DNA from 3 places in the Kitasatospora sp. NPDC001261 genome. Region 3 is predicted to be linked to each of the others. Evidence: riboswitches for the same ligand, from Rfam matches in the RefSeq annotation. Region 3 holds a riboswitch; each other region holds the start of a gene.
What was found. A riboswitch is a leader RNA that binds a small molecule or an ion and turns the genes downstream of it on or off. The one in region 3 is predicted to bind S-adenosylmethionine.
Positions count from the first base shown of each region.

Region 1 (5,584 bases), on a different contig from region 3:
TTCTTCTTGCGCGGGACCTGGGCGCCGGGCTGCTGGGCCGGCATGCGGCCGGTGCCGACCTGGAAGTCGACAGCGGCGGAGCCGACGCCGACCAGGCTCGGACCGTCACTGCTGCCCTGGCCGTTCAGGCCGTGGCAGGAGGAGCAGCCCACGGCGAAGAGCTTCTTGCCCTCATCGATCGCGAGCGACTGCGCGGCGACGTCGGCCTGCGCCTTGTCGGCGGGCGCGAACGCGGCGTACAGCCCCCCGGTTGCCGCCAGGGCGAGAAGTAGGACGACCAGCGCCGCCAATGGGTGGCGCCGTCGTGCGGAGAGCTTTTTCACGGAATAACCCCGGTGTCAGGATCTGGTCGACTGGTGGGTGCACCCGGCGGCCGGTCTGGCCGGCACGAGGCTGCCTGTCTAGGGCTGCGCGCGCGGTCGGTCGGTGGGAGCGTCGGCACCGGCAGAAGCGGCCCGTCGCCGGTGAGGGCGGGGGCCGCAGCCGGTGGCCAGCGACCTGATCAGCTGGTTACTTGATCAGGTAGATGGTCGCGAACAGGCCGATCCACACGACGTCGACGAAGTGCCAGTAGTACGACACGACGATCGCGGCGGTGGCCTGCTCGTGCGTGAAGCGCTTGGCTGCGTACGTCCGTCCCAGGACCAGCAGGAAGGCGATCAGACCACCCGTCACGTGCAGCCCGTGGAAGCCGGTGGTCAGGTAGAACACCGTGCCGTACGGGTCGGAGGACAGCGACAGGCCGTCCTTCTTGACCAGCTCGGTGTACTCGAAGACCTGGCCGCCGATGAAGACCGCGCCCATGGCGAACGTGAGGATGAACCACGCCCGGAGCTTCTTCACGTCTCCGCGCTCGGCGGCGAACACGCCGAGCTGACAGGTCAGCGAGGAGAGCACCAGGATCGTGGTGTTGACCGAGGAGAAGGGCACGTTGAGGGCGTGGGCCTTCTCGGTCCAGAACTCCGGCCCCTTGACGGAGCGGAGCGTGAAGTACATCGCGAAGAGGGCCGCGAAGAACATCAACTCGGAACTGAGCCAGACGATCGTTCCGACGCTGACCATGTTCGGCCGGTTGACCGATCCGTGCGCGTGCCCGGTTTCTACTGCTGTTGCTGTCGCCACGACGGACATTATGTCGGTCCCTTATTCCGTCTTCACGTCGGGGGGTGTCCCTCGGAGTGTCCGGTGCGTGCGGTATGCCCGCTTGGGGGGCGACGGGGTGTCCGTACGGGGGGTGAGCAGCGGCGTGTCCCTTTTCTGATGGTTCCTCGGAGGAGCCTGGACCCCGTTGCCCGGCGCGCCGGTGCACGGTCGGAGTAGCCGCGGGAGGTAGGGGGGAAGGCGCCCGGGTGAGCCGTACGGGTGGACCGGGTGGGGTCGGGTGACGGGCCGTCCTCCAGGCGGGTGAGTCCAGGGCGCGGTGGCTTGAGGAGGAACGTGCGCGAGGGGGACTCGGCGGAGGGTGATCGGGAGTAGCATCCGGATCAGGCGAACGTGGTCCGGATCACACTTGAGGGAGCAGGGCCCATGGCGTACACGACCGATGAGACGCTCACCGTCCTCGTCTACAGCGACGACCGCAACACCCGCGAGCAGGTGCTGACGGCGCTCGGCCGCCGCCCTGCCGAGGACCTTCCGGAACTGTCCTACCTGGAGTGCGCGACCACCCCCGCGGTGCTCAAGGCACTGGAGAAGGGGGGAGTGGACCTCTGCGTGCTGGACGGCGAGGCCGTTCCGGCCGGCGGGCTGGGCCTCGGGCGCCAGCTCAAGGACGAGATCTACGGCTGCCCGCCGGTCCTGGTGCTGATCGGCCGGCCGCAGGACTCCTGGCTGGCCGCCTGGAGCCGGGCCGACGCCGCGATCTCCCGTCCGGTGGAGCCGGTGGCGCTGGCCGGGGCGGTCGCCACCCTGCTGCGGGACCGGCTGGCGAAGCGGACTCCGGCCGTCCGCTGAAATCCGCGCCAGGAGTAGGAAAGACAGGGGTAGAAGCGGGCGCTCCGCTCGATAGGCTGGCTCCATCCGTACGGACGTCCCCGGAGCGGGGAACCGACAACAGCTGGAGTCAGCCATGGTGAACGTGAACCCTGCGAACGGCGGTAGCGACCCCGCGCAGGTGGTCCGCACCTGGCCGGACCTCCTGGCGGCACTGTTGCAGGGGGAGGACCTCGACCGCTCGTCCACCGCGTGGGCGATGGACCGGATCATGAGCGGCGAGGCGTCCCCCGTCCAGGTGGCCGGGTTCATGATCGCGCTGCGGGCCAAGGGCGAGTCGGTCGAGGAGATCGCCGGCCTGGTCGACGCGATGTACGCGCACGCCGAACCGCTGGAGATCCCCGGCCCGGCGGTGGACATCGTCGGCACCGGCGGGGACCGGGCGAAGACCGTCAACATCTCCACCATGTCGGCGATCGTCGCGGCGGCCGCCGGCGCCAAGGTGGTCAAGCACGGCAACCGGTCGGCCTCCTCGACCAGCGGCTCCTCGGACGTGCTGGAGAAGCTCGGGGTGGCGCTGGACCTCTCCCCCCGGCGGGTCGCCGAGGTGGCCGAGGAGGTCGGGCTGACCTTCTGCTTCGCGGCGAAGTTCCACCCCTCGATGCGGCACGCCGCCACCGCGCGGCGCGACCTCGGGGTGCCGACCGCCTTCAACATCCTCGGTCCGCTGACCAACCCGGCCAAGGTCACCGCGCACGCCATCGGCTGCTTCGACACCCGGCTGTCCGGGCTGATCGCCGGGGTGCTGGCCCGGCGGGGCGCCACCGCGCTGGTCTTCCGCGGCGACGACGGGCTGGACGAGCTGACCATCACCACCACCTCGCAGGTCTGGCTGGTGCGCGACGGGGTCGTCACCGAGTCCACCTTCGACCCGCGGGACGTGGGCATCGAGCTGGTCGGCATCGAGGCGCTGCGCGGGGCGGACGCCTCGTACAACGCCGAGGTCGCGCGGCGGCTGCTGGCCGGCGAGCACGGGCCGGTGCGGGACGCCGTCCTGCTGAACACGGCGGCGGCGCTGGTCGCGCTGGAGCTGGGCGACGCGCCGCTCACCGAGCAGTTGGCGGCCGGCATGGAGCGGGCCGCGAAGGCGATCGACTCCGGTGCCGCGCAGGACCTGCTGCGGCGCTGGTCGGAGGCCACCAGCCGGGCCTGAGGCGGCAGTTGGGGAGCCCGTGCCGGTACGCCGGTGCGGGCTCCCGTGCTGTCCGGATGCTGGATGCCCGTTTGACCACCCGGTGGACCAGGCCTAGAGTCTTCGCCAGGTCATGAGTGACAGCGCCAAGCCCCAGCTGGCTGTCCGGCAACCCTCCGTCCGTGGCGGGGTGCCCTGGGTGAGGACCGGGTCGTCACGGCAAGCCGTCCGTGCGACAAGCGCGGACGCCCGACGACTAGCACTCCCGGGGTCCCTTGCCCCAGAAGGAGTGCATCCCCATGTCTCTGGCCACCGAAATCCGCACCCCGCTCGCCGTCCTCGGCGCCGACGTCCAGGTCCCGCTCGCCAGCGGTGAGAAGGTCGGCTACGCGGCGCTCGACTACGCGGCGAGCTCGCCGGCGCTCCAGCGGGTGTGGGACGACGTCGCCGCCTACGCGCCGTACTACGGCAGCGTCCACCGCGGGGCCGGGTACCTCTCCCAGCTGTCCACCGACCTGTTCGAGCAGAGCCGCCGCACCGTCGGCGAGTTCCTCGACCTGCGCGAGGGAGACCAGGTGGTCTTCACCCGGGCCACCACCGACTCGCTCAACCTGCTGGCCTCCGCCGTCCCGGCCGGCACCCGGGTGTTCGCCTTCGAGACCGAGCACCACGCCTCGCTGCTGCCCTGGGCGCACGCCGGACTGGACGTCACCTACCTGCGGGCGCCGCGCTCGCGGGCCGAGGCGGTGGCCGCGCTGGACGCCGCGCTCGCCGAGGCGCCCGAGGGCCCCAAGCTGCTCTGCGTCACCGGCGCCTCCAACGTGACCGGCGAGCTGTGGCCGGTCGCCGAGCTGACCGCGACCGCGCACCGGCACGGCGCCCGGGTGGTGCTGGACGCCGCCCAGCTGGCGCCGCACCACCGGGTCTCGGTGCGCGAGCTGGACGTCGACTGGATCGCCTTCTCCGGCCACAAGATCTACGCGCCGTTCGGCGCCGGGGTGCTGGCCGGCCGGGCGGACTGGCTGGACGCGGCCGAGCCGTACCTGGCCGGCGGCGGGGCGACCCGGACGGTGGCCCGGGAGGCCGACGGCTCGGTGGCCGTGCAGTGGCACACCGGCCCGGCCCGGCACGAGGCCGGCTCGCCGAACGTCATCGGCGCCTACGCGATCGCCTCGGCCTGCCGGGCGCTGACCGAGGCCGGCTTCGACGGGCTGGAGGCCCGCGAGCAGCAGCTGATCGCCCGGCTGACGGCAGGGCTGGCCGAGATCCCGCAGGTCAAGGTGCTGAACCTGTTCGGCGAGGGCTCCGCCCGGGTGGGCGTGCTGTCCTTCGTCGTCCGGGACTGGAACAGCTCGCACTTCTCCGCCGCGCTGTCCGCCGAGTACGGCATCGGGGTGCGCGACGGCCTGTTCTGCGCCCACCCGCTGGTGCGCACGCTGCTGGGCGACGAGGACGAGGCACCGTCCGAGTGTGGTGCGCCCGAGCCGTCGCTGCCGGGCGAGCGCAGCCTGAACGCGATCCGGGTGAGCTTCGGCGCCGGGACGCCGGACGAGCACGTCGACCGCTTCCTGACCGCCGTCCGGGAGCTGGTCACGGAGGGTGCGGCGTGGAACTACCGCAACGAGGGCGGGCGCTGCGTCGCCACCGTGCAGGTCGAGCGGGGCCGGCGCGCCGAGGGCTGACCGCTACTCGTCCAGGCCGAGGGCGAAGGCGGCCTCCAGGTCGTGCTGGGAGTAGGTGCGGAAGGCGATCTGGGTCTCGGTGTGGGCCACGCCCGGGACCTTGTTGAGCCGGCCCGGGATGACCTCGGCCAGGTCGTCGTGCCGGCGCACCCGCACCATCGCCACCAGGTTGTAGCCCCCCGTCACCGAGTAGACCTCGCTCACGCCGTCGATGGCGGCGATGGATTCGGCGATCTCCGGGATGCGGTCGACACTGGTCTTGATCAGGACGATGGCGGTGATCACAGTTCGGGCTCCTTTGTGGGGTGCCGCCAGCGTATCGGGCGTCAGCCCGGTCGTCGCGGGGGGTGGCGGACCACGGTGCAGGCGTAGAGGAACCCGGCCGAGAAGCCGATCACGTGGACCAGGTACGCCACCCCGGGGCCGGCCGCGTGCACCGACCACCACTGCAGGACGAACCAGAGGCCGAGCACCAGCCAGGCCGGGAAGCGCAGCGGCAGGAAGAACAGCAGCGGGACGAGGGTGGTCACCCGGGCCCGGGGGTGGAGGCGCAGGTAGGCGCCGAGGGCGGCGGCGATCGCCCCGGAGGCCCCGATGAGCACCCGGGTGGAGTTCGGCGAGTGCGCCTCGGCGAGCGCGAAGCCGTACGTGGTCAGGCTGCCGGCGGCCAGGTAGAAGACGGCGTACCGGGCCCGGCCCAGCCGCCGTTCGACGGTGGGGCCGAAGACCTGGAGGAAGAGCAGGTTCCCGAGCAGGTGCAGCCAGCCGGCGTGCAGGA
Region 1 covers NZ_JBIAXP010000001.1:172,617-178,200, reverse strand. The annotation lists gene ACFY4B_RS00830 (c-type cytochrome) at 1-323, opposite strand, end outside; gene ACFY4B_RS00825 (heme-copper oxidase subunit III) at 511-1,131, opposite strand; gene ACFY4B_RS00820 (hypothetical protein) at 1,528-1,953, shown strand; gene trpD (anthranilate phosphoribosyltransferase) at 2,069-3,145, shown strand; SAM riboswitch class IV at 3,254-3,372, shown strand; gene ACFY4B_RS00810 (aminotransferase class V-fold PLP-dependent enzyme) at 3,424-4,806, shown strand; gene ACFY4B_RS00805 (Lrp/AsnC family transcriptional regulator) at 4,810-5,091, opposite strand; gene ACFY4B_RS00800 (rhomboid family intramembrane serine protease) at 5,133-5,584, opposite strand, start outside.
Region 1: another riboswitch for S-adenosylmethionine. It lies ahead of ACFY4B_RS00810 (aminotransferase class V-fold PLP-dependent enzyme); the one in region 3 lies ahead of ACFY4B_RS27800 (IclR family transcriptional regulator).

Region 2 (5,584 bases), on a different contig from region 3:
TGTAGGCCCGGTAGGCGGCCCATTCGGTGCGGAAGGCGGCGTCGAAGGAGGGCGCGGTGGGGGTCGCGTAGAGCAGGTGGTGGACGAACCAGAGGGTGGAGTTGGCGACGCCGTTGTAGGCGCGGGCGAAGGTCAGCGGGTCGATGTCCAGCATCCGTACGGCCTGGCCGCCGACCTCGTGGCCGGCCAGGTCGAGGCGGCCGTGGGGTGCCTCGGCGGCGGCCCTGCGGTCGGAGTCGTCGAGGGCGGCGCAGACCCAGACGGCGTTCGGGTCGTCGATGGCGGAGAGGCCGGAGACCAGGCCGCCGCCGCCGCGGCGCAGGGTCAGCGTGCCGTCGTCGGCGGTGCTGAAGGACACCGGTCCCCGGTTGGACGCCACCAGGACGGGGGCGGTGCCGGTCGCGCTCGAACGGTTGGTCGTGAGATCGCCCATGGTTGGCATGTTGCCGTGGGGTCGGCGTGGCAAACCCGTGCGGCCCGTCGAAGAGAGGCCCTAATGGCGGGCGGCGTACTCGGGGAGGGTGTGGATCGGGGGGCGTTCGAGGGCGGTCACCGGGTGGGTGTGGGCGGTGAAGGCGCGGGTTTCCGGGTCGCGGGTGAACTGGGTGAGGTGGGGGTGGACGAGGTCGGCGGAGGCCTTGAGGCGGTGGGTGCGGTCGAGGCGTTCCAGGGCGGTCCGGTAGATGGTGGCGGCCATCCGGCCGAGGGCCTGGCCGTCCTGGTGGCGGTGGTGCCGGACGCCGACGTCCACCTGGGCGAGGGCGTCCAGGCCGGCCAGCTCCAGGGCGTCGACCAGCAGGCCGAGTTCGACGCCGTAGCCGGTGGGGAAGGGCAGCCGTTCGAGCAGTGAGCGGCGGGCCGCGTACTCGCCGCCGAGCGGCTGGACGAAACCGGCGAGTTCCGGCCAGTGGAGGTTGAGCAGGGGGCGGGCGACGAGTTCGGTGACCCGCCCGCCGCCGGCGGGCAGGACGGCGCCCTCCGACTCCAGCGGGCGGTCGTACATGGCCTTGACCAGCTGGATGGACTCGTCGGTGAGCAGCGGGCCGACGATGCCGGAGACGAAGGCCGGGTCGAACTCGCGCAGGTCGGCGTCGACGAAGCAGACGATGTCGCCGTGGGTGACCAGCAGCGAGCGCCAGAGCACCTCGCCCTTGCCGGGGACGGCGGGCAGCCGGGGCAGGACGGCGTCGCGGTGCTCGACCCGGGCGCCGGCCTCGGCGGCGACGGCGGCGGTGGCGTCGGTGGAGCCGGAGTCGACGACGACGAGTTCGTCGACGAGCGGGAGGCGTTCCATCAGCTCGCGGCGGATGGTGCGGACGATGTCGCCGACGGTGGCCTCCTCGTCCAGGGCGGGGAGGACCACGCTGACCGTGCGGCCGGTGCGCTCCTTGGCGTCGAGCAGGGTGCGGACCGGCCGGTCGGCCGCGCTCCAGGAGCGGCGGCGCAGCCAGGACGCCGCCTGCGGGAGGAGCGCGGGAGTCGGTTCGGCGGGCACGGAGATCTCCTCGGCGAGGTCGGTGGGACGGGTCATCTCGCTTGGCGGACGGTCCCGTTCAGGTTTGACGCCTTCGGATACAGTCTTCGTACAGCGGTCGGACCTTTGCACGCCGGGGTCTCCGTTGAGCACCACCACAATTTCACAAGCTCATCCAGAGGGACTGAGGGAACGGCCCGTTGACGTCCCGGCAACCTTCTCGCGCGGCTGTCTGTCGACAGGCCCCGGCGGGACAGGTGCCAATTCCGTCCCGTGTCGCGACCGCGCCACGGGGAAGATGAGGAGAGAGGCCTCGCCATCATGGCTATCGACACTGCCGCACCCGTTTCCGTCGACCTCGGCCCGGCCGCCGCGCTGTCCTGTCGCGAGTGCGGCACCCGCTTCCCGCTCGGCCCCAGCTTCGCGTGCCTGGAGTGCTTCGGCCCGCTGGAGATCGCCTACGAGTTCGGCAGCGAGGGCGCCGAGGAGCTGCGCAAGCGGATCGAGGCCGGTCCGGCCTCCATCTGGCGGTACGCGCCGCTGCTGCCGGTGCCGGCCGACGTGGCGTCCAAGCCGAACCTGAACCCGGGGTGGACCCCGCTGGTGAAGGCGGACAACCTGGGCCGGGAGCTCGGTTTCACCGCCCAGCTGCACGTCAAGGACGACTCCGGGAACCCGACGCACTCGTTCAAGGACCGGGTGGTCGCGTGCGCGATCGAGGCGGCCCGGGCGTTCGGCTACACCACGCTGTCCTGCTCCTCCACCGGCAACCTGGCCGGCGCGGTGGGTGCGGCGGCGGCCCGGGCCGGGTTCCGGTCCTGCGTGTTCATCCCGCACGACCTGGAGCAGGGCAAGGTCGTCATGGCCGGGGTGTACGGCGGCGAGCTGGTCGGCATCGAGGGCAACTACGACGACGTGAACCGCTTCTGCTCGGAGCTGATCGGCGACCCGGCCGGCGAGGGCTGGGGCTTCGTCAACGTGAACCTGCGGCCGTACTACGGCGAGGGCTCCAAGACGCTGGCGTACGAGATCTGCGAGCAGCTCGGCTGGCGGCTGCCGGAGCAGATCGTGATCCCGATCGCCTCGGGCTCGCAGCTGACGAAGATCGACAAGGGGCTCCAGGAGCTGATCAGGCTCGGCCTGGTCGAGGACCGGCCGTACAAGGTCTTCGGCGCCCAGGCGGAGGGCTGCTCGCCGGTGTCGGCCGCGTTCAAGGCCGGCCGGGACGTGATCAAGCCGGTGAAGCCGGACACCATCGCCAAGTCGCTGGCGATCGGCAACCCGGCCGACGGCCCGTACGTGCTGGACATCGCCCGCCGTACCGGTGGCGCGGTGGAGGACGTCACGGATGCCGAGGTCGTGGCGGCGATCCGGCTGCTGGCGCGGACCGAGGGGATCTTCGCCGAGACCGCGGGCGGGGTGACCGTCGGCGTGCTGAAGAAGCTGGTCGAGACCGGGCAGCTGGACCCGGCCAAGGAGACCGTCGCGATCAACACCGGCGACGGGCTGAAGACCCTGGACGCCGTCTCCGATTCCGGGATGACCGCCGTCATCCGCCCGACGCTGGACTCGTTCCGCGCCGCCGGTCTCGTGTCCGCCTGAACCACCCGATAGGCCCCGCCCCCGCTAGGAGAGTCATGAGCGCCACCGTCCGCATCCCCACCATCCTGCGCACCTACACCGACGGCGCCGCCGAGGTGACCGCCGAGGGTGCCACCCTGGCCGAGGTCGTCGCCGACCTGGAGAAGAACCACGCGGGCATCGCGGCCCGCATCCTGGACGACACGGGCAAGCTGCGCCGCTTCGTGAACGTCTACGTGAACGACGACGACGTGCGCTTCGCCGAGGGTCTGGCGACCGAGATCAAGGACGGCGCCAGCGTCTCGATCATCCCGGCGGTGGCCGGCGGCTGCTGAGCCGACAAAGCAGAACCCGCGGTCGCCCGCGCGTACGGAAATCCGTTCTCCGTATGCGCGGGCGACCGCTCGCATTCCGGCGGGAATATTTCCGGGTCGAGTCGGAGTAGAGTGTGGCTCGGCTGGGAACAGGGTTTCCCTTTCGGCCCCCGCAGTGCTCGGCCCGGGGGCGTCCGGCCGTCGGGGGCGGACCGTGAAACATGTCAGGCAGATGTCAGAATTCGCGCGGGCATTTGAGTAATTCGTCCGCTATGTCCGGCGTGGAATGCCGAGATTATTCCGATTCGATCCGTCCTGTCCCTTGACGCCTTGGCGGAATTACCGGCGGTTGGCCCTGTTGCAGAGGGCGTCGATCCGGATACATTCAGCGGCGGTCGACGCAATCACCCGCTCACCGGAGGCCGCCCGGCGTTCCGCGCGGATGGTTGCGGCGTGCACGGCTGCGCCCAGGGGGGGTTCCCCGGGCCGGCCTTCAACCAACCCGGGCCCGCGACCTGCGGGCACGTGAAGGGCCAGCACAGCACTAGGGGAGTTCGGAATGGCTCAGGGCACCGTCAAGTGGTTCAACGCGGAGAAGGGCTACGGCTTCATCGCGGTCGACGGTGGTGCGGACGTCTTCGTCCACTACAGCGCGATCCAGATGGACGGCTACCGCACCCTCGAGGAGGGCCAGCGGGTCGAGTTCGAGATCTCCCAGGGACAGAAGGGCCCGCAGGCGGACATGGTCCGCGCGGCGGTCTGACCCCTTCCGACTCCAGGAGCTCGGCGCGGCCCTACGGCTGGTGACCACTCGCTTCTCGACGGGCCCGTGCGACGCGTGTCGTACGGGCCCGTCGGCGTTCCCCGACGCGGCTCCGCCGGGGCTCCGGCGACGGCTCGCGGATCGTCGATTGGGCTTGCACTCGACCACCCGGAGTGCTAATCATTGGCGTTAGCACTCACAGCGTGAGAGTGACAGCGGACCGGGTCGGTGAGGCCCCCGGGAGCGGTAGGGGAATGGACCCCCGCACACCAGGGCCGTCCGTCGCGGGCACCCCTTGGTCCGAGCAGTCGACCGTGTCCCGGAGGACCACTTCAGATGGCCAAGATCATCGCCTTTGATGAGGAAGCTCGCCGCGGCCTTGAGCGTGGCATGAACCAGCTCGCCGACGCCGTGAAGGTCACGCTCGGCCCCAAGGGCCGCAACGTCGTGCTGGAGAAGAAGTGGGGCGCCCCCACGATCACCAACGACGGTGTCTCCATCGCCAAGGAGATCGAGCTCGAGGACCCGTACGAGAAGATCGGTGCGGAGCTCGTCAAGGAGGTCGCCAAGAAGACGGACGACGTCGCGGGTGACGGCACCACCACCGCCACCGTGCTCGCCCAGGCCCTGGTTCGCGAGGGTCTGCGCAACGTCGCCGCCGGCGCCAACCCGATGGCCCTGAAGCGCGGCATCGAGAAGGCCGTCGCGGCCGTCTCCGACCAGCTGCTGGCCCAGGCCAAGGACGTGGAGACCAAGGAGCAGATCGCCTCCACCGCCTCCATCTCCGCCGCCGACACCCAGATCGGCGAGCTCATCGCCGAGGCCATGGACAAGGTCGGCAAGGAAGGCGTCATCACCGTCGAGGAGAGCAACACCTTCGGTCTGGAGCTCGAGCTCACCGAGGGCATGCGCTTCGACAAGGGCTACATCTCCGCCTACTTCGCCACCGACCTGGAGCGGATGGAGGCGACGTTCGAGGACCCGTACATCCTCATCGCCAACTCCAAGATCGGCTCGGTCAAGGACCTGCTCCCGCTGCTGGAGAAGGTCATGCAGAGCGGCAAGCCGCTGGTCATCATCGCCGAGGACGTCGAGGGCGAGGCCCTGTCGACCCTGGTCGTGAACAAGATCCGTGGCACCTTCAAGTCCGTCGCCGTCAAGGCCCCGGGCTTCGGCGACCGCCGCAAGGCCATGCTCGGCGACATCGCCATCCTCACCGGTGGCACCGTGATCTCCGAGGAGGTCGGCCTCAAGCTGGAGAACGCCGGCATCGACCTGCTGGGCACCGCCCGCAAGGTGGTCATCACCAAGGACGAGACCACCATCGTCGACGGTGGCGGCGACAGCGAGCAGGTCGCGGGCCGCGTGAACCAGATCCGCGCCGAGATCGAGAACAGCGACTCGGACTACGACCGCGAGAAGCTCCAGGAGCGCCTCGCCAAGCTGGCCGGC
Region 2 covers NZ_JBIAXP010000023.1:164,666-170,249, reverse strand. The annotation lists gene ACFY4B_RS29035 (trehalose-6-phosphate synthase) at 1-433, opposite strand, end outside; gene ACFY4B_RS29030 (glucosyl-3-phosphoglycerate synthase) at 494-1,531, opposite strand; SAM riboswitch class I at 1,643-1,779, shown strand; gene thrC (threonine synthase) at 1,796-3,076, shown strand; gene ACFY4B_RS29020 (MoaD/ThiS family protein) at 3,112-3,390, shown strand; gene ACFY4B_RS29015 (cold-shock protein) at 3,929-4,132, shown strand; gene groL (chaperonin GroEL) at 4,469-5,584, shown strand, end outside.
Region 2: another riboswitch for S-adenosylmethionine. It lies ahead of thrC (threonine synthase); the one in region 3 lies ahead of ACFY4B_RS27800 (IclR family transcriptional regulator).

Region 3 (5,584 bases):
GATCGCCGCGTGGAGGTGCTGGCGGAGGGAGGCGCCGGTGGCGAAGCCGATCTCGGTGGCGATGCGGTCGACGGGGAGGTCGCTGGTCTCCAGCAGGTGACGGGCGCGGTGGAGGCGTTGCTGGATCAGCCAGCGGCCCGGGCTGGTGCCGGTCTCGTCCTGGAAGCGGCGGGCGAAGGTGCGCGGGCTCATCCGGGCGTGGGCGGCCAGCTCGCGGAGGGCGAGCGGGCGGTCGAGGTGTTGGAGGGCCCAGGCCTGGGTGGCGGCGGTGCCGTTGGTGCCTTCCGGGGGCACCGGCTGCTCGATGTACTGGGCCTGGCCGCCCTCGCGCCAGGGCGGGACCACGCACTGGCGGGCGACCTGGTTGGCGACGGCGCTGCCGTGGTCGGAGCGCACCAGGTGCAGGCAGACGTCGAGGCCGGAGGCGGCGCCCGCCGAGGTGAGGATGTCGCCGTCGTCGACGAAGAGCACGTCGGCGTCCAGGGCGACCCGGGGGTACATCCGGCGGAAGGCCGGTGCCAGGGCCCAGTGGGTGGTGGCGGGGCGTCCGTCGAGGAGGCCGGCGGCGGCCAGCGCGAAGGCGCCGGTGCAGATGGAGACGATGCGGGTGCCGGGGCGGATCCGGGCGAGGGCCGCGCGCTCGGGCTCCGGCAGGTCGGCGGTGGCGCGGTGCAGGGCGTACGGCGGGATGACGACGGTGTCGGCGCTCTCCAGGGCCTCGGGCCCGTGCCCGACGGTGATGGTGAAGTCGGCGCTGGTCGCGACCGTCCGGTCCTCCGTCGCCGCGCACGTCACCACCTCGTACGCGCCCGGCACCCCGGGGAAGACCCGGTTGGGGATGCCGAGCTCGAAGGGGTAGACGCCGTCGAGGGCGAGGACGACGACTCGGTGCGGCGGCCGGGCGCCGGGGCCGCCAGAACCGAGAGGACCACAGGGTTCCATCGCAGGCATGGCACGATCCTATCGGTCTTTGGCAATCTTGCCATTTCGCTGGCCAGGGGCGCGGCCGCAGGCTGGATCCATGACCACGAACTCCATGAGCACGAACACGATGAGCACGAACACGATGCGAGCCATCACCCAGACCGCCCTCGGCACCCCGGACGTCCTCCACGAGGCCGAGGTCGAGCGGCCCGTGCCCGGCGTCGGCCAGGTCCTCGTCGCCGTCCACGCCGCCGGGGTCAACCCCACCGACTGGAAGCACCGCGACTGCGGCTACTTCCTCGGGCAGCCGCCGTTCACGCTCGGCTGGGACGTCTCCGGCACCGTCGAGGCGGTCGGCGTCGGCGTCTCGCTCTTCGCCCCGGGCGACGAGGTGTTCGGCATGCTGCCCTACCCGTACGGCGCCGGCGCGCACGCCGAGTACGTCGCCGGCCCCGCCCGGGCCTTCGTGCCCAAGCCCGCCGTACTGAGCCACGTCGAGGCCGGGGCGCTCCCGCTGGTGGCGCTCACCGCCTGGCAGGCGCTCGTCGACACGGCGGGGCTGCGGCCGGGGCAGCGGGTCCTGGTGCACGCGGCGGCCGGCGGCGTCGGGCACGTCGCCGTGCAGATCGCCAAGGCGCGCGGCGCGTACGTCATCGGTACGGCGTCCGCCGCCAAGCACGATTTCGTCCGGGGCCTGGGCGCGGACGAGGTCATCGACTACCGCACGGCCGACTTCGTGGCGGAGGCCCGCGACATCGACGTGGTCCTCGACCCGCTCGGCGGCGACGACCGGCTGCGCTCCCTGGAGACCCTCCGGCCCGGCGGCGTCCTGGTGTCGATCCTGCCCCAGGGCCTCGACGAGGTGGCCGAGCGCGCCGCCGAGCTGGGCGTGACGGCGAAGGCCCTGCTGGTCGAGCACGACCGGGCGGGCATGGCCGCGATCGCCGCTCTCGTCGAAGCCGGGCAGCTGCGCCCGCACGTCTCCGCCACCTACCCGCTCGCGGAGGCCGCGAAGGCCCACGCCGAGGGCGAGACCGGCCGGGTCACGGGCAAGCTGGTCCTCACCGTCCGCCCGTAGCGGTCACCCAGGCCCCGGGAGCGACCAGCGCTCGGGAAGCGAACAGACCGGGGCAGATTCAGACCGAATCGGGCAGGGTGGGACGATACCTGCCATGCCTAGCAAGTCTCCATCGGTCCGGGACACCGACGCCCCGCCCGACCCGCTCTGCCGTCTCCTGCTCGACCTGGGCGAAGCCCTGCTGGGCGGCGGCCTGCCCGTCCATGAGGTCGAGGACGAACTCCGTGGACTGGGGCGGGCGTTGGGCGCCCCGGAGGTCCAGGTCGCCGCGCTGACCAACGGGCTGTTCGTGGCCCTGCACCCGGACGGCGCCACCAGGTTCCAGCCGCTCGGCGGCACCCTGCGGTTCGAGCAGACCGCCGACGTCCTCGACCTGGTGCACCGGCTGCGGGCGGGCGGACTCGACGGGCCGCGGGCGCGCGCCGAGCTGGACCGGATCCGGCGGGCGCCCGCCCGCTGGCCCGCGTGGGTGGCGGACTTCGGGGCGCTGCCGGTCGGGGTCGGGGTCTGCATCTTCCTGCAGCCGGTGGCGGCGAACGTGCTGGCCGCCGGGCTCGGCTCGCTGATCGTGGTGGGCCTGACCGTGCTCGCCCGGCGGCGGCCGCACCTGCGGCCGCTGCTGCCCGTCACGGCCGGCTTCCTCGTCGCGCTGCTGGTCCTGGCGCTCGCGCGGGCCTCGCTGCTGGACGGGCCGCTGCGGACGATCGTGGCCACCCTGGCGATCCTGCTGCCGGGCGGACTGCTGGTCACCGGGCTGTCCGAGATCGCCGCCGGCGCCGCCAACGCGGGCACCGCCCGGCTGGTCTCCGGCGCCGTGCAGCTGACGCTGTTCCTCGCCGGGGTGGCCGCGGCCGCCACCGCGATCGGCATGCCGTCCACCGCGCTGGCCAACGTGCAGGTGGCCAAGCCGAGCTGGTGGGTGATCGCGCTGGGGCTGGCGATCGCGGTGGCCGGGGTGGTGGTCAACGTCCACACCCCGCCCTCGGCCATCCCGTGGATCGTCGCGGTGATCGCGGTGAGCGTCACCGCCCAGGTGGCGGTGGGGTCGGTGCACGGCGCGGCGATCGGCGGCCTGGCCGGTGCCGTGGCCGCCGCGGTCGCGGCCACCCTGGTGCACTGGCTGCCGGGCGGTCCGCTCTGGCAGGTGCTCTACCTCCCGGCGTTCTGGATCGTCGTGCCGGGCTCCTTCGGTCTGCTGAACACCGCGCAGATCGAGGTCGGCAACGGGGCGCAGTCGCTGCTGGCGGCCGTCTCGGCGGTCTTCGGGGTGTCGATCGGCACACTGATCGGCGCGGTGATCAGCCGGATCCCCCGCCCCAGCCTCACCGGCCTGCCGCACCGGGCCTGAGCCGGTCGGAACCAGGCCTGAGCCGGGCCCGAGCCAAGCCGGACCCGGGACCGGTACGGGCCGGAACCGGGCCCCGGGGCGCGCGGAGGTGCGCCCCGGAGCCCGGAGTCTCGGAACCCGAGGTTCGGAACCCGAGGTTCGGAACCCGTGACCAGGGAACCCCGGAACCTCGGAATCCGAGAGCCTCGGAGCCCCCGTCAGGGCTGGCGCAGGGCCTCGGTGAGCCGGTGGGCCGCCTCGACGACGGCCTGGGAGAGCTGGGCACCGGGGTGGCGGCTGAGCCGTTCGATCGGCCCGGAGACCGTGACGGCGGCCACCACCCGGTTGGACTGGCCGCGGACGGGCGCGGCCACGGAGGCGACCCCGACCTCGCGCTCGCCGACCGACTGGGCCCAGCCGCGGCGCCGCACGCCGCTCAGCGCGGTGGCGGTGAAGCGGGCCCCCTGCAGGCCGCGGTGGAGGCGCTCGGGCTCCTCCCAGGCGAGCAGGATCTGGGCGGCGGAGCCGACCTTCATGGGGAGGGTGACCCCCACCGGAACGGTGTCGCGCAGGCCGGTGAGCCGCTCGGCGGCGGCCACGCAGATCCGGACCTCGCCCTGCCGCCGGTAGAGCTGGGCGCTCTCGCCGGTGGCGTCCCGGAGCTGGGCGAGGACCGAGCCGGCCGCGGCCAGCAGCCGGTCCTCGCCGGCGGCCGCCGAGAGCTCGCCGAGGCGGGGGCCGAGCATGAACCGGCCCTGGACGTCCCGGCTGACCAGGCGGTGGTGTTCGAGTGCGACGGCCAGCCGGTGGGCGGTGGGCCGCGCCATGCCGGTGGCGGCGACGAGGCCGCCCAGGGTGGCGGGCCCGGCCTCCAGGGTGCCGAGGATCGAGGTGACCTTGTCGAGCACGCCGACGCCGCTCGTGTTCTCCATGGGATGGGTACTCCAGTCTCAAGGCCCGGGAGCAGCGGGTCCGCGCTGCTCACGGCGGCTCCTGGCGGGGAGCCGGGGGGTGTGGTCAGCGAGGACAGGCCGGAGAAGTCGGCCGATTGCCTGCGCCGGGCACGAGACGGGTACGCGAAAGGACCGGGGCGGGAAGCGCCCGGGCGAAGGACAGCACAGAGAGCACCGTGTCTCCTCATCTTTCCCGCGCCACAGTGGCGACAGGCCGGAGTTGGCACTGCCCCCGCCAACACGGCGCGTACTTCGGACGCCGGGTCGAACGGGGAGTTGCCGGGGCTTCGTAGGGCCGGTCCCTCCACCCCTCTGGATGATTCGCCAGGAACGATACAAGACATCCGGGGCGGGTCGGCAAGTCCCCCCGCCCTCGACCACGCCCCGCGGGGCCGGCTCAGCGGTGGCGCGGCCCCGACAGGCCGGTGCACGGGGCCCCGTCCGGGCTGCCGGGGAGGGTCGCGTCCCAGGCGTGGAGGGCGGCGAGGGCGGCGGTGCGCTCGCGGTCCGTGGGCCGGGTGCCCTCGGGGCCGAGCAGGTAGTCGGCGACCGGGGTGAGCAGCAGGGTGGCGTCGCCGGCCGGGAGCAGCAGCGCCTCGTCCCACTGGTGCCGGATGACGGTGCGGCGCAGCAGCGTGCCGTGGCGCGGCGAGGTGCCGTGGCACGGCGGGGTGCCGGCAGAGGTCCGGCGGCGGAGTTCGGGGGCGACCTCGGCCTCCAGGACGGTGCGGACGTCCCGCAGGGCGCCGAGCGGCACGTGCTCGGCGGCGAGGTCGAGGAGGGCGGCGGCCTCCGGGGCGAGCCGGTAGGCGGCGACCACCGCGGCGGTCTCGACGGGCTCGAAGGGCTGCCCGGCGAGCCGGGCCACGTCGATCACGTCGCCCGCGAGGAAGGTGCGCCCGAGCCCTTCCTCGGCGAGGGCGATCAGGCATTCGACGTGGTCGTCGGCGGCCAGGTAGGGGCGGACCGGGACGGTGGCGAGGTCGCCGGGGAGCGCGGCGGTCGCGACCCGCACCTGGTACCACGGGTCGAGCAGCGGGTCCCCGGCCGGCCAGCGCAGGGTGACGGCGGTGTGCCGGGGGCGCTCGCCGAGCAGGGTGACCTCCACGGACTCCACCGGGTGGTCGGTGACCAGCCGGTTGACGGCCTGCCAGAGCGAGGCCTCGGTGGGGCTGACGAGGCTGAGCTCGGCCAGCGGCCGGGGCAGGTCGGGCGGGTAGTAGCCGGCCAGCGGCAGGTCGCGGATCGGGCGGACCCCGGTGGCGTCGGCGAGGTCGCGGGCGACCCGGGCGTAACACTCGA
Region 3 covers NZ_JBIAXP010000022.1:26,611-32,194, forward strand. The annotation lists gene ACFY4B_RS27785 (GlxA family transcriptional regulator) at 1-942, opposite strand, end outside; gene ACFY4B_RS27790 (NADP-dependent oxidoreductase) at 1,022-2,002, shown strand; gene ACFY4B_RS27795 (threonine/serine exporter family protein) at 2,097-3,350, shown strand; gene ACFY4B_RS27800 (IclR family transcriptional regulator) at 3,548-4,261, opposite strand; SAM riboswitch class I at 4,464-4,605, opposite strand; gene ACFY4B_RS27805 (hypothetical protein) at 4,680-5,584, opposite strand, start outside.